One region of the Sodalis sp. RH19 genome, then DNA from elsewhere that is predicted to be linked to it. Evidence: riboswitches for the same ligand, from Rfam matches in the RefSeq annotation. Region 1 holds a riboswitch; the other holds the start of a gene.
The links. Region 1 has a riboswitch for cobalamin ahead of btuB (TonB-dependent vitamin B12 receptor BtuB). Riboswitches for the same ligand answer to the same signal wherever they lie in the genome.
Positions count from the first base shown of each region.

Region 2: another riboswitch for cobalamin. It lies ahead of ACL2XF_RS08610 (cobyrinate a,c-diamide synthase); the one in region 1 lies ahead of btuB (TonB-dependent vitamin B12 receptor BtuB).

Region 1 is NZ_CP178734.1:4,365,676-4,373,239, reverse strand. It holds gene sthA (Si-specific NAD(P)(+) transhydrogenase) at 1-1,273, opposite strand, end outside; gene fabR (HTH-type transcriptional repressor FabR) at 1,484-2,128, shown strand; gene ACL2XF_RS19680 (YijD family membrane protein) at 2,134-2,499, shown strand; gene ACL2XF_RS19675 (hypothetical protein) at 2,800-3,318, shown strand; gene ACL2XF_RS19670 (hypothetical protein) at 3,438-3,953, shown strand; gene ACL2XF_RS19665 (hypothetical protein) at 4,159-4,788, shown strand; gene trmA (tRNA (uridine(54)-C5)-methyltransferase TrmA) at 4,948-6,057, opposite strand; cobalamin riboswitch at 6,190-6,379, shown strand; gene btuB (TonB-dependent vitamin B12 receptor BtuB) at 6,449-7,564, shown strand, end outside.
Region 2 is NZ_CP178734.1:1,920,792-1,928,355, reverse strand. It holds gene pduC (propanediol dehydratase large subunit PduC) at 1-1,662, opposite strand, end outside; gene pduB (propanediol utilization microcompartment protein PduB) at 1,681-2,493, opposite strand; gene pduA (propanediol utilization microcompartment protein PduA) at 2,490-2,774, opposite strand; gene ACL2XF_RS08620 (MIP/aquaporin family protein) at 3,402-4,232, shown strand; gene pocR (transcriptional regulator PocR) at 4,462-5,397, shown strand; cobalamin riboswitch at 5,711-5,894, shown strand; gene ACL2XF_RS08610 (cobyrinate a,c-diamide synthase) at 6,019-7,383, shown strand; gene cbiB (adenosylcobinamide-phosphate synthase CbiB) at 7,380-7,564, shown strand, end outside.

The sequences.
Region 1 (7,564 bases):
GGCCGATATGGATGATCTCCGCGGCGCGCTCGCCAAAGCAGTGGATGCCGAGTATCTGCCGGGTATCACGGTGAAAAAGGATTTTCAGGCTGCCGACATTCATGCCGACAATCTGCGCGCGCGCCAGATGCTTGAACTGCGCCCGTCCCACTTCGTACGGCACCTTCAGCAGCGTTAATTCCTGTTCGGTTTTACCCACCGAGCTGATTTCGGGAATGGTATAGATACCGGTGGGTATATTTTCAATCAGCTGCACATTGGCCTGGCCCTTGATGATCACCTGTGCGGCGATTCGCCCCTGGTCATAAGCGGCCGAGGCAAGGCTTGGGTAGCCGATAACATCGCCGACGGCGTAAATATGCGTCAGGGCGGTCTGGTACATGCTGTTGACTTTAATCAGCCCCCGGCTGTCCGCCTCCAGTCCCACGTTGCCAAGGGACAGCGAATCGGTATTGCCGGTGCGCCCATTGGCATACAGCAGGCAGTCCGCGCGCATCCTTTTGCCGGAACGGAAGTGGACTTCCACGCCATTCTCGGTGCCTTCGATTTTTTCATATTCTTCGTTATGGCGGATAACCACGCCGTTTTCCCAAAAATGGTATGACAGCGCGTCCGACATTTCCTGGTCGAGAAAGGCCAACAGCCTGTCGCGCGTATTGATCAGATCCACCTTGACGTTCATGCCGCGAAAGATTGATGCATATTCACAGCCGATCACGCCGGCGCCATAAATAATCACATGCTGCGGATCGTGCTTTAAATCCAGGATGGAATCGCTGTCATAAATGCGCGGATGGGTGAAATCGACATCGTTGGGGTGATACGGACGGGAACCACAGGCGATAACGATATGCGCCGCGCTGAAATGCTCGGCGGTATTATCCGGATACTGGACCTTGACGGTATGGGCATCGACAAAAGTCGCGTCGCCGGTAATAATCCGGCACTGATTACGTTCATAAAATCCCTGGCGCATCCGGATCTGCTGTTTTATCACGCTATCGGCGTGATGCAGGATATCGGCGAAGCTGGCGCGCGGCAGATGTTGACTACCGTTATACAGCGGATTCTGGTTAAATTCGATAATCCGGCTAACCGCCTGGCGCAGCGCCTTGGAGGGAATGGTCCCCCAATGGGTACAGCCGCCGCCGACGCTGTTATAGCGTTCGATAACCGCGACGCGGGCGCCCTGTTTCGTCAGGCCCATGGCGGCGCCTTCCCCACCCGGGCCTGAACCAATGATAATGGCATCGTAATCGTACTGTGGTTGCATACCGGCTTAGCCTATATTTATACAAAATCACAACGTCAATGTAACATTGTAGACGGGAGATCCCAATCTTCACGGCCTTTTTTCTTGGTCTATGGCACCGGCGCCTACGGCGAACAACATTACGTCAAAATTCGCAGTTTGTATCAACGCTGTTGCAACAAATTTTGATATAGTGGCATTTTTACCGGTAATGTGGGGCAGGTCAGGACTATGGGCGTCAGAGCGCAACAAAAAGAGCGGACCCGTCGTTCCCTTGTCGAAGCGGCCTTTAGCCAGTTAAGCGCCGAGCGTAGTTTTGCCAGCCTGAGCCTGCGCGAAGTAGCCCGTGAAGCCGGCATTGCGCCCACCTCGTTCTATCGCCACTTTCGCGATGTCGATGAACTGGGCCTGACCATGGTGGACGAAAGCGGCCTGATGCTGCGCCAACTGATGCGCCAGGCGCGCCAGCGTATCGCTAAAGGCGGCAGCGTTATCCGTACGTCGGTGGCCACGTTTATGGAGTTTATCGGCAATAACCCTAACGCCTTTCGCCTGTTGCTACGCGAGCGATCCGGCACTTCGGCGGCGTTTCGCGCCGCCGTCGCCCGGGAAATACAGCATTTTATCGCGGAGTTGGCCGATTACCTCGAGCTGGAAAACCATATGCCGCGCAGCTTCACCGAAGCCCAGGCCGAGGCCATGGTTATCATTGTCTTTAACGCCGGCGCGGAAGCGCTGGACGTGGACGTCAATCAGCGCAGGCTGCTGGAAGAGAGGCTGGTCCTTCAGTTGCGCATGATTTCGAAGGGCGCGTTTTACTGGTATCGCCGGGAACAGGAAAAGTCGACCGCCCTCTCTTTTGACGCAAGCAGGTAGATAATATGACGACACGACCCCTGGGTGAAAAAGGCACGCTCCTATTGGCGCTGATTGCCGGTTTATCCATTAACGGTTCCTTCGCGGCCCTGTTCAGCACTATTGTGCCTTTTTCCATCTTCCCGCTGATTTCGCTGGTGCTGTCGGTATACTGCCTGCACCATCATTATCGCGACTGCGCCATGCCGGAGGGTTATCCTTCCCTGGCGGCGGTAAGCTTCCTGCTGGGCCTGTTGATGTACAGTGCTATTATCCGGGTGGAATACCCGGTTATCGGCTCAAATTTTATTCCAGCCATCCTGATGGTGGTCCTGGTATTCTGGATTGGGCGCAAATTGAAACGGCTAGACAAAATCCAACGGGATTCATAAATTTCTTGAGCCTGGATTATTAAACAATAGCCAATACTGAACGCGAAGACCGCATCAGCTATTTTTAAATGACGTATAATCCGTCGTTTTACAAAATGAACTCCGCTATGCTCAAAGGTTGCTAATTTATCAAAGAGAAAAGTATAATTGTTAATTTTTTTGAATGCTATACAAAAATTTTCATTAAGATATTCTCTCCTGTTGTTTTTTATGTATTTATAGTAAAGTTTTTTTCCTGCGGTTAGCCTTGTAAAATATAAGCAAATGAAGTTTTACTTCAAGTAAAATAGGGTGTTAATTATGTGTAATTCTAATTTCTCCAACATAAATATTAGTAATACAATAATACATGACAATTTTTTTTATATTTCATCGGATGATGAGACTGACGATGAGTTTTCTGCGCGCCCCCTGTTTTCCCAGCCATTAGTCCAGGTCAACAATGCTGTAATGACGCTACCTAAAATTTGCTATAAAGCAGGGGTTGCCCTGTCCACGGCGCTGTCGGCAAATAGCTATTTCCGAGGAATTTCTATTGTGACCAACCGAAATGAAGCACCCCCTATGGGTTCTACCAGCTTGCAGATATATGATCCGCAGTATAATATTTTCAACTATAAGCTATGTATGGGTATCATGGCGGCTTGTTTTGTCGCTGGGTTTACGCTCGGTAATATAAACTCGTTAATTAATAAGTTATTTAATTTTAATCGTATTGCTAGAGTTCCATTAGCTATGTACTGTATAGTCGCCTTATTCTATTTCTCTCTAGGCTTGTTATGGTACCCTCACTTTTCAAGTGCGCTTAATTATCTGTGATTCTTAAAAAGGCCTATGGCGGGGGGTATTCTTATGATGATAGGTAGAAATATCAGCCTTCAGTTTATCTTCGGATCGATTTTATGTAATAGAAAATTAGTTAGTATTGATAGGAGTTAATGATGCCTGTCTCAGACCCAACAATGCCGACCACAACAACCCATTGCCCTTTAGAGGAGATTAGCCAGGGGGATAATGGTTTCGGTCAGGGCGTTACGCGTTTTGCCAGATCATTTAGCGGCGCGGCCAACAGCGCCTTACCCTTTATCAAGACCCTGTCTGTAGTCACTTTGTCTGCCGCGTCGGCAATAGGTATCGTCTTTGGCGCCCAACGGCTTATCGCTGTTTCAATCCAAAATATCAGCAAGCCGCCCCCCGTTACCCATCTGGACGTCAGGGAATGGAAAGGCAAAATCATGGGCCTGGGTTTGAGCATCGGCATGTTGGGCGGCGGCGCTGCGGGATTCGCCGCAGGCTGTGCGCTAGAATCATGCAAATCATTTTGTGGTGCGGATCCGCTGCGTCATCGTGATAGTGTTTTTTATACCGTAGGAATTGGTTTTATCGTAGGCGCTTTAGCCGGTGTGGCTTATACAAACTTTATCGACATTGAACTGGACAATATTACCCAATAGGATAGTTAATCTGGTCAGGCGGTTACTGTAAGCGAACCGGCTAACTTCGGAATCAATTTTGCCGCTTGCAGGCACCGACCCGGGCGGTTGTTAGGGATATTACCGGCTTCGGGGAGTTTAACCTTTATTTGTGAAAATAGTCTATCAGCGCTTTCGTCTTTTTACATCGTTATGCCATTTAATCCCTTTGCCGAGGAATCATTATATGAACCCTGAAATTAATAATCGAGAAAAGAATAATGCCGGGATGGACAGCCAAGTGTCTCATGCCGATAAATATCACAATAATACGACAAGCAAATTTTTTAAGTTGATGACGAAATTGGCACGTGCCTGCAATTCCGCCACGGCGTTTTGTTGCTCTAATCCTTTATCGGTGATTTCCATCCCGCTTACCGTATCATTAACAAATAAGTTAATTTATGATTTGTTAGGTAGCCTGAAAGCCGCAAGGGCCGACCGATGCTACTTCCAGCTTGAGTTGGAAGGGTGCTGGAAACCGCTGCAAGATTGCAGGATTAACATTGATAAAACGTTAGCGATGGAAAAGTCTTGCGCAGAGTTGAAGGAGATATGCAGTGAAATCCGCACGAGATGCGATACAGAACAGTGGCGCCACGAGCTATTTGAAAATACGCTGGTGAATTGTTTCATGACCGGACTTATGGCCGGCGCTGCAGCCTTTGTAATAGATTATGTTTATCAAGCCGCCCATAACCAGTTTAATCATAAGCCTGGCATGTTAAAGATGTCCATGGTCAGTTTTTTTATGGGTGCGTTATTTTATCTCGGTCTCATGAAAATAAACGATACCGCTTTAGGCTTCGATTGCTAGTTCAGCGCCTTTGCTGTCCGCACCCCGGGGGCGGTCGGTCAAGCTGAAATGTCACCAGCATTGACTATGACAGTGACAAATAAACATCCTTTAAGGGGGATCAGCGGTTCTAGGCGGGCACGAAGCATGCGTAAGAGCCTCATTTTAGGTGCCATTGATCTATGGCTGCGTTTTGGCGGTTAACAGCACTCCGCATTCCATATGGCGGGTATAAGGAAATTGATCAAACAGCGCCAATCGTTCGATACGGTGGGTTTCCGCCAACGTTGTCAAATTACCGCACAACGATTCCGGGTTACATGAGATATACAGGATGCGCGGATACCCCTGCACCAGCCTGACGGTGGCATCATCCAACCCGCTGCGCGGCGGGTCGACAAATATGGTTTCGCAGCGGTAGCTTGCCAGGTCGATGTCCTTCAGGCGGGTAAACTCCCGCACCCCTTGCATGGCTTGGGTAAACTCCTCAGCCGACATGCGGATAATCTGCACGTTGGTCATTCGATTGGCGGCGATATTAAACTGTGCCGCTTCCACCGAAGGCTTGGCTATTTCCGTGGCCAGCACCCGGTTAAAATTACCCGCCAGCGCCAGGGAAAAATTGCCGTTGCCGCAATACAGCTCCAGCAGATCCCCTTGTGCCGGTTCAGTGGCCGAGAGCGCCCACTCAAGCATCTGGATATTCACGGCGGCGTTGGGTTGGGTAAAGCTATTTTCGATTTGACGGTAAATGATTTCCCGTCCCGCCACCGGCAAGCGCTCATCGACATAATCACGGTCCAGGCAAATTTTGGTTTTGGTGGCGCGGCCAATCAGGTTGACCGCAAAACCCTGCGTCCTCAGATGATCGCGCAGCGCGCCCGCATGCTCGCGCCATTCGTCGTCTAACGGACGATGATAGATAAGGGTAATCACCGCTTCACCGCTCAGGGTCGTCAGGTAATCAAGCTGGAACAGCTTGCGCCGCAGGATCGGCGATGGCCGCAATGCGTCCATCATGGCGACCATCAATCGGTTCATCAGTTCGCCGCCGGCGGCGAAGTGATCGATGCGGATCCGGTCCTTGGTCTGCTGATCAAACATTATATGATACAAATCCTGCTCATCATGCCAGACCCGGAATTCAGCACGCATCCGGTAATGTTCGGGCTGCGAGCGGAATATTTCCGCCTCGGGCGCCTGAAACGCCGCCATCATCGCGTTCAGTCGAGCGGCTTTTTCCGCCAGTTGGGTTTCATACGCGCTAATGGGTAACGTCTCGTCGGTCATGATGATCTCTCGCTAATATCCGTTATTTGTACCACTTTGTGGGGGATTGTAGGGGATAAACCGGTGATGTCCAGTGTTGTTGCGCTTATAAATAGTTTGATTATTAGTGCTATAGACATGCTTATCTCTTTGATTGTAGGATTATTGTCCGGTCTTTCGTAAGTTAAAAGGGAATCCAGTGGAAAGCTGGAGCTGACGCGCAGCGGTAAGGGGACTTCAGGGCGATCGCGCAAGCAGACACTGTCTTTATGATGGGAAGTCGTCGCCTGGCGTATTATACGCATCCCAAGCCCGAAAACCTGCCGGTATTCTGTCGCAATATCCCTGTTTATCGCGAGCCATCAAACATGGAACCTGCGGCATCCTATTTTATCATTTGGATGCTATGGCAATGCCTAAGATTAACAATACCGTGCTGCTGGCGCTCTGCGTCACGGCATTCTCCGGGTGGGCGCAAGACGGCGCCCAGGATCAGGCCGCGCAAATGATGGTCGTATCCGCCAACCGTTTTCCCCAGCCAATATCCACCGTACTGGCACCGACCAGCGTGGTTACCCGCAGCGATATCGACCGCGGCCAGATCAAATCGGTGGCCGAAGCGCTAAGCCGTCTGCCGGGCGTGGATATCGCCCAATCCGGCGGATTGGGGCAGCAAAGCTCACTGTTTATCCGCGGCACCGATTCAAGCCATGCCCTGGTGCTGATAGACGGCGTGAGGCTGAACCAGGCCGGCATCTCAGGTTCTTCCGACCTTAGCCAGATTCCGCTGTCCCTGGTGCAGCGCATCGAATATATCCGCGGCCCGCGTTCCGCGGTCTATGGGTCGGACGCCATCGGCGGCGTGGTGAATATCATTACCACACGCGAGCAGCCGGGCACCACCCTCAGCACCGGTATAGGGTCCCATGGCTATCAAACCTATGATGGCTCCACCCAGCAACAGCTTGGAGAGGACACCACCGCCACCGTTGCGGGCAACTATACCTATACCCATGGTTTTGATGTGCGCGCCAACCTGCCGGATACCTATGGCGATCCCGCGCAGCCCGACCGCGATGGTTTTATGAGCAAAACGTTGTTTGCCTCGCTTGATCATATCTTTAACCAGCAGTTCAGCGGTTTTGCCCGCGCCTATGGCTACGACAACCGCAGCGGCTATGACGGCAGCTACGCCTATACCGACCCTGATCATTTTGACGCGCTGCCCGATACCCGTAAACTCTACAGCCGTACTTACGATACCGGCATGCGTTACCAGGACGGGATCTACGCGTCGCAGCTGTCCTTTAGCTATAACCATACTCAGGATTATAACTACGATCCTCAATATGGACCCTATTCCGCCTCCGCCACCCTTGACGATTCCAAACAGTATAATGCGCAGTGGAGCAATACCCTGCAGACAGGCCATGGCACGGCAGGCGCTGGGGTGGACTGGCAAAAGCAGACCACCGAACCAGGCACCGGTTACCTTACCGACGGCTATGAGCAACGCAATACCGGTATC
Region 2 (7,564 bases), 2.4 Mb from region 1:
ACCCAACTCACTGGGATCGAGCGCGTTGGGAATGTTTTTGATTTCTTCCCAGCGTGCGCCCTGCAAACGGTATCCGGTGGCCGGACCCGCGTAATCATTCACGTCGTTCACCGCCGACAGGACCTGGCCGTTGCCAACGATAATGGCCGAGGTATGCAGGTAATCGCCGGCAATCTTGGCTTTCTGGATATCCAGCACGCTTTGCGCCACGTCCGTGAAACCGCCTTCGGCCAATGCCTTGACCACTTCCAGTCCGGTACGGTTCTTCTCGATAATCTCCTGGGCGAACTTCATGTCCTCCACCTTATTGCGCGCCGGCATATCCTTCGAACCGTGGGCATAGGTGGCGGCGGTGACCTCCTCGTCGCTAATGGGCGGCAGGCCCATGCCGGCGAACGTGGCCTGCAGCGCGCGCGCCGCTTTATTGCGAATGGCCACCACCTGTTCCTCGCGCACCGGACGCAGCCCGCCGTCCACTTTTAAATCCCGCTGCAGGATGTTGTAGTCGTCGAAGTCCTCGGCGTCTTCATTGGAGCCGGCGAACATATTGTCGTAGTTCGGCACCGCCGAATAACCGGAGGAGATAAAGTCGGTGCCGGGCAGGAACTGCATAAGCAAACGCGCGGTACGGCGCATATCGGAATGGGTGAAGGTCTGGTCGTTGCTGGAGGCGCACTCCAGATCCAGTGACGAGCAGATCAGGTTTTCCGCCAGCACCGCGCGGATGCCCGAGGGAACCGCCGACGGAATGCCGATACAGCTTACCGACCCGTTTTGCAGCCCCTGCACCCCGGCGGCGCGGGTAATAAAAATACAGCGGGCTTCCAGGTACAGCATGGATTTGCCCTCGGCGTAGCCCATCTGCACTTCCGAGCCGGAACCGGAGGTAAAGCGCATCTTCAGGCCGCGCGAGGCGTAGGAGGAGGCGAGAAATCCTTTCGACCAGGGCGTATCGTCGCCGTCGGTAAACACCGGTTCCGTGCCGTAGACCGAAATGGTTTCGGCATAGCAGGTATGGCCCAGCATGCCGAGCTTCAGTTCGGTGGCTTCCTCCAGCGAGCATTGCGTCAGCACGCCCGGCCGGCCGACCTGCGAGCCGATAAGCAACGCGATGGCGTTAAACGGCGCGTAGCGCGCCACCGCCACGGTGGTTTCCTGTTCGTCAAAGCCGCGGAAGGCCCCTTCGGCGGCGTCGGCGGCAATCTGCACCGGATTGTCCTGGATATTGGTGACGTGCGCCTGCTGCGAGGGAGTGCGCCGGGCGCGCATCTTCTGCATCGACATCATCATTTCCACCACGTTCATCTGCGACATCACTTCGACGATTTTCGCCGGCGTCATGGCGGTGGTCAGCGGGATGATATCGGCGCGCGACACGTTGGGGTCGCACAGCATTTTTGCCAGTTGTACCGAATCCATCGCCATGACTTCTTCCGACCGCGCCAGGTTAATGCCGTAGTTGGCGATAAAGTGATCGATCAGATCGAAGTCGGCGCGGGCCTTGCCGTCGAGTTCGGTAACCTTGCCGTCGACGATTTTGATCGACGGCTTGGGGTCGTTGGGACTTTCCATGGCTATAAAGCCTTCCTCGACCCACTCTTTGACGAAACCGTCCTGGTTAACCGGCCGTTTCGCCAGCGCTTCAAATCGCTTGGATTTCATGCCATCCCCCACAAGGAGTTAAATATAAGACGGACGATCGTTATGCGGCACCGCGCCGAGCGTGCCGAGCAGGGTCTTGCCGATTTCACGGGCGGAGGTCACCGCCTGGCGCACCGCGCCGGAATCGCCGGAGACCACCAGGATCACTTCGTTGCTAAAGCTGGTGCCGTTGGACGGGGAGCTGTAGGAAACCACATCGACGTTGGCGGATTTCACCGCCGTATCGGCCATCACCACGCCGATGGCGGCGGGGGCGCCGACTATCACGCCGCAGGCTTTGCCGATCGGCGCGCCGAAGGCTTTCTCCAGCGCGTAGCTGGCGCGGGCGCTATACTGCAGCTCGATATGGCCCGCCTCATTGCTGTAGACGTCGCCGAACGTCCGGTCCAGCTCCTTGAGCGCCACTTCCACCGCCCGTTTCACATCGGACACGTCCTCGCCGCCGAAAATGATCAGCGAGCCGTGTCCCGCGCCGCCTTTGGTGTCGCGGGGTAATTCGATGCTGACCACTTCGGTATTGGTCGCCTTGACCGCCTCGTCCGCCGCCATAATGTGCGGACCCGCGCCGATGCGCGTGCCGAGAATACCGATCGAGCGGTAGCGTTTTTCCAGTTTCATCGCCGTCAGCACTGCGCTGTCGACATTGGCGATCACCAAACCGATGGTGTCGCCCATGGCCGTGCCGACGAATTCCGTCAGGTTACAGGTGTTTTCCGACATATCCGGACCTCGTTCCAATGGGGAGAGAGAAGGGGGCGCCGCGGGGGCGTCGTCACCGATTTTCGCCATCACCTGGGCCAGGATCGCCTCGATGACCTTATCGGTGTTCATTCGCGGGTACCTTTAGGCAAAAATTTCTCCACATCCGCGTGGGGACGTGGGATGACATGGGTGGCGATCACTTCACCGACGTTGGCCGCCGCCATGGCGCCGGCATCGGTGGCGGCTTTCACCGCGCCGACGTCGCCGCGCACGATAACCGTCACCAGACCGGAACCGATTTTTTCATAACCGACCAATAACACATTGGCCGATTTCACCATGGTATCGGCCGCCTCAATCGCGGCGGTCAGACCTTTGGTTTCCACCATGCCCAGGGCTTCTTGTTGCATTTTTATTACCTCGACCAATCATTAAAATTCTGAGGATGTCCGAGGTAAAATATACGCATAAGCGATAAAAAATAGTGGCTTGATTAGGGTGAAAATAGAAGAAATGATTGGCGGTGGCATAGCAAAAAATTGTCATTTCAGTTTGAAAATGCGGCGCCCTGGCTGGTTTTTATCGACTTGTGCAATAACACCAATTAATTTTTTACCTTCCATAATTCAATAATTGATCTTGAAATTCAGGCCCGGCTGTGATTTTTCCGGCGACCCGTTAACGGTAAAAAATAATGCCAGAGCAATAATATAGTATGGCGAAAAAACGGCAATGCCTTGCGCGGCAAGGCTTGCAGCGCCTATGACCCATAAAAATTATCGACTGTGGCGATTATTTTATATTTTAAAAAACGAAATTTTATGTCTTGTTTTTGTTACGTAAAAAGATAATTGCAGGCGAGATCTCATTTGATTGATAAATAACTTTGCTAAACGCCATGGGGGCATATAGCGTAGTGCCTTGAAGGTCTTATGTTCATTAAAAAGATTTTTTAAAAATAGACAAAATGTCAGTCGGAAGCAATGCGATTTCACGCTAATAATTATTTCATTTCGACCTCATACAGGAAAATTACGATGAGCGACACTCTACGAACGGTAAAAGGGCAATGTGTTGCCGAATTGCTGGGTACCGGGCTGTTTATGTTTTTCGGCACCAGCGTGCTGTGCGCGGCCAAGCTCGCCGGCGCCAGCTTCGGCCTGTGGGAGATTTGCGTGGTGTGGGGGCTGGGCATTGCGCTGGCGGTGTATCTGACCGCGGGTATTTCCGGCGCCCATCTGAATCCGGCGATAACCATTGCCCTGTGGCTGCTGGCTAATTTCGAGGGCAGGAAAGTGCTGCCCTATATCCTGGCCCAGGTGGCGGGGGCCTTCTTTGGCGCGGCGCTGACCTATCTGCTGTACCATAATATGTTCGGCCTCTACGAGCAGTCCCACCAGATGGTGCGCGGCAGCCAGGAGAGCTTGTTCCTGGCCAGCATCTTTTCCACTTATCCGGCAAGCGCCATCAGCGTCGGGCTGGCCGCGTTGGTGGAAACCGTCATCACCTCCATCCTGATGGGGCTTATCATGGCGCTGACCGATGACGGCAACGGCGTGCCCAAAGGTCCGCTGGCGCCGTTGCTGATCGGTATCCTGGTGGCGGTGATCGGTGCGTCCACCGCGCCATTGACCGGTTTCGCCATGAATCCGGCGCGTGACTTCGGCCCCAAGCTGTTCACCTTTTTTGCCGGCTGGGGCGAGGTGGCGATGACCGGAGGCCGCGAGATTCCCTACTTTATCGTGCCCATCGCCGCCCCCATCGTCGGGGCGATCCTGGGCGCCGCGGTATACCGCTTCCTGATAGCGCCCCATTTGCCCGGCAATATTAAACAGGACGCGGCGGGACAACCGCCGCTGCAATCTTAAACCCCGGGCAACCCGGCCGGCACCCGGCTTCAGGACCGGGTGCCGGCGCAATCCTATAATTGTGTGATAGAGCACGGTTTTGAATAAGGAAAAAATGATTAAATCCCAAACGGCTTTAAGATATTGCGTCGTAATCGCTGCATCTTTCATTAAAACGTAACAATCAGGCGAAATATATCTTTTTTGTTACTGGTTTATTAAAAATAAGTAAAGCGCGAGAGGGCATAATATGAATTCCGGTAGTTTTATGGATTCAGAACTGATAAATAAAATCGCGCATGATTTCGCTAATGCCACCAATTTGGCTGTAGTGGTAGTCAATATCCACGGCGAGGAAGTTTCGGATTTATATCATTTCACCCCGTTTTGCCAATCATTGCGCCAGGATCCGGAAATGGGCCGCCGCTGCCGCATGAGCGACCGCTGCGGCGGACTTGAAGCCTCTAAATCCAATCAGCCCTGTATCTACCGCTGTCACGCCGGGTTGACCGATTTTTCCATTCCCCTGGTCATCGGCGGCCATTTGGTGGGATTTGTGCTGTGCGGCCAGGTGCGCATCAATGATACCGTCAAGCTGCCCGAAGTGCAGGAGAGCAGTTCCTTCACCTGGCGCCAGAACGGCGTGCTGGCCGAGCATTTCGAGAACATTCCGGTTATCGATTACGACCGGCTGCTGTCTTCCGCCGATTTGCTGAAAATCATCGTTGATAATTACCTTAAGCAACAGCTTGATTTCGTGGTAATTAAAGAACACGCGCCGGCGAGCGCCGGGCACCGGGCGGCGATCCCAAGCGCGCATGACGGCAAAATGAAAAAGGTGCTGCGTTATATCGACAGTCATTACTCCGAGGACCTGCGTCTTGAGGACGTGGCGGCGATGGTCTATCTCAGCCCTTATTATTTCAGCAAATTATTCAAAAAATACCAAGGCGTGGGTTTTAACGCCTACGTGAACCAGCAGCGTATGGAAAGCGCGCGCCAGATGCTGGAGCAAAGCGACTGGTCCATCGCCGTCATTGCGCGCAACCTCGGTTTTTCCCAGGCCAGCTATTTTTGCAAAGTATTTCGCCAGGCCTATCGCATTACCCCCCAGGCGTATCGTGAGCAGCGTTTATCCGCGCTGAATAACAGCCCGGCGAAAAATATCGCCATGCCGCGTAATTAATCCTTTTTCCCTTTTGTCGCTTTAATTATTGTGACGTTATTATTTCCAGCCGATCGTGATCTCATTTTTTAAATTTAACCAACGCTATTTAATGCTATGGCTTTCGCCGCTGAAAATGGCCGCTCATCGCGCCATGCCGTGGCATGGCTAATTGCCGATAGCTAAAAAGTGTTATCCCCCGACAATAAATTTTAATCAAATCATCGCCGGCGAACATTTTTTTTGATCCAATCCGGGGTATATTTTCCCCAGATACTTTAGATTAACGATGACAGGGGCGCCGCCGGCAACGATTTGCCATTTCCGCGCGGCGCCAATGCCAATGTTACCAGGTTGCACGCGCCGCAAGGCCGTCAGGGAAGGAGGTGTGAATCCTCCGCAGCCCCCGCTGCTGTAATGCCGACGAATCCGGCGTCACCACTGATCGAAAATGATTGGGAAGGGCCGGAGGAGGATGACGCAAAGCCAGAAGACCTGCCTGATAACAAGAGCCGTACCGGCTCGGTAACAACTCCTTCGGTGGGAAGCGGGTTGTCCTAACGACTGCGTCGGGATAGCGCCTTTCCGCCGCCGTTGCTTACGACAATCCCGTTCGGCCCGCCCTGGCATTACGGGATACGGATGAAAGCGATACTGATTGGCGGCGCGCAAAGCGGGACCGGGAAAACATTGCTGACGCTCGGCCTGCTGCGGGTGCTGGCCAGGCGCGGCCTCAGGGCGCAGCCGTTCAAGTGCGGGCCGGATTATATCGATACCGGCTGGCATGAAGCGGTCAGCGGCATCGCCTCGCATAACCTGGACGCCTATATGCTGGGGGCTGACACGCTTAACGGCCTGTTTAACCGGCATATGCAAACTGCCGACGTGGGCGTTATCGAAGGCGTCATGGGACTCTACGACGGCCTGGGCAGCGACGGCGGCGACTGCAGCAGCGCCGCGCTGGCCAAGCAGCTGGGCGTGCCGGTGGTGCTTATTATCGACGGCAAGGCGGTATCCACCTCGGCCGCCGCCACCGTACTGGGCTTTCAACTGTTTGATCCCGCCGTCAACATCGCCGGCATTATCGTAAACCGGGTATCCTCCGCCAATCATTTCAACCTGATTAAAACCGCCATTACCCGCTACTGCGATCTGCCGGTGCTGGGGTATCTGCCGCCGCTCAGCGACTGGGCATTGCCCTCCCGGCATCTGGGCCTGGTGCCGGCGCAGGAAAACCGGCGCCTGGAGGCGCAATGGGACCAACTGGCGGATGCGGTGGAACAGCATATCGATATCGATTGTCTTCTGCGTCTTGCCGACTGCCAGCCCGCTCCGGGCCGCCTGCCCGCACCGCCCGCCGCGCCGCGTTATGCGCAGCTGACGCTGGCGCTGGCCGAGGACGAGGCGTTTCATTTCTATTATCCGGATAATCTGCAGCTCCTGCGCGATATCGGCGTGCGTATCGTGCCGTTCAGCCCGCTAAACGATCGGGAACTGCCGGCGTGCCAGATGATTTACCTCGGCGGCGGTTTTCCGGAACTCTTCGCCGACCGGCTGACGGCCAACGGCGCGATGCGGGCGGCGCTGCTGCGGGCCGGTCTGCAGGGCACGGCCATCTACGCCGAATGCGGGGGGCTGATGTACCTGGGGACTTCCCTGGAGGATCAGCAGGGCCGCGTCTTCCCCATGGTCGGCCTGTTGCGCGGCGTCAGCCGCATGAGCGAGGGACTCAAGCGTTTCGGCTATTGCGAGGGGCGGGCGCTGGCCGATAATCTGCTGACCGCCAGGGGAGAAACGTTACGCGGTCACGAATTTCACCATTCCGAATTTATCACCGATGAGCCGCCGCTGTTTACCCTCACCAAACGCGCCGCCGGCGGCGAGGTAAAACAGTGGCCGGGCGGTTATGGCGACGCCACGCTTCTCGCCAGCTACCTGCATGTGCATTTTTACCAGCGCCCGGCCTTGCTGCGGCGCTGGCTGGATAAAGGATGCGAGCTGCTATGACCTTGAGCGCCTACCTCGCCGGCTACCTGCTGGATCTGTGGCTTGGGGATCCGCCGCACTGGCCGCATCCGGTGCGCTGGATAGGCCATGCCGTCACGGGCCTGCAACGCGTTATCCGCCGTTGCTGCCGCAGCCGCCGGGCGCTGTATATCGGCGGCGGCGCGCTGTGGCTGCTGGTGGT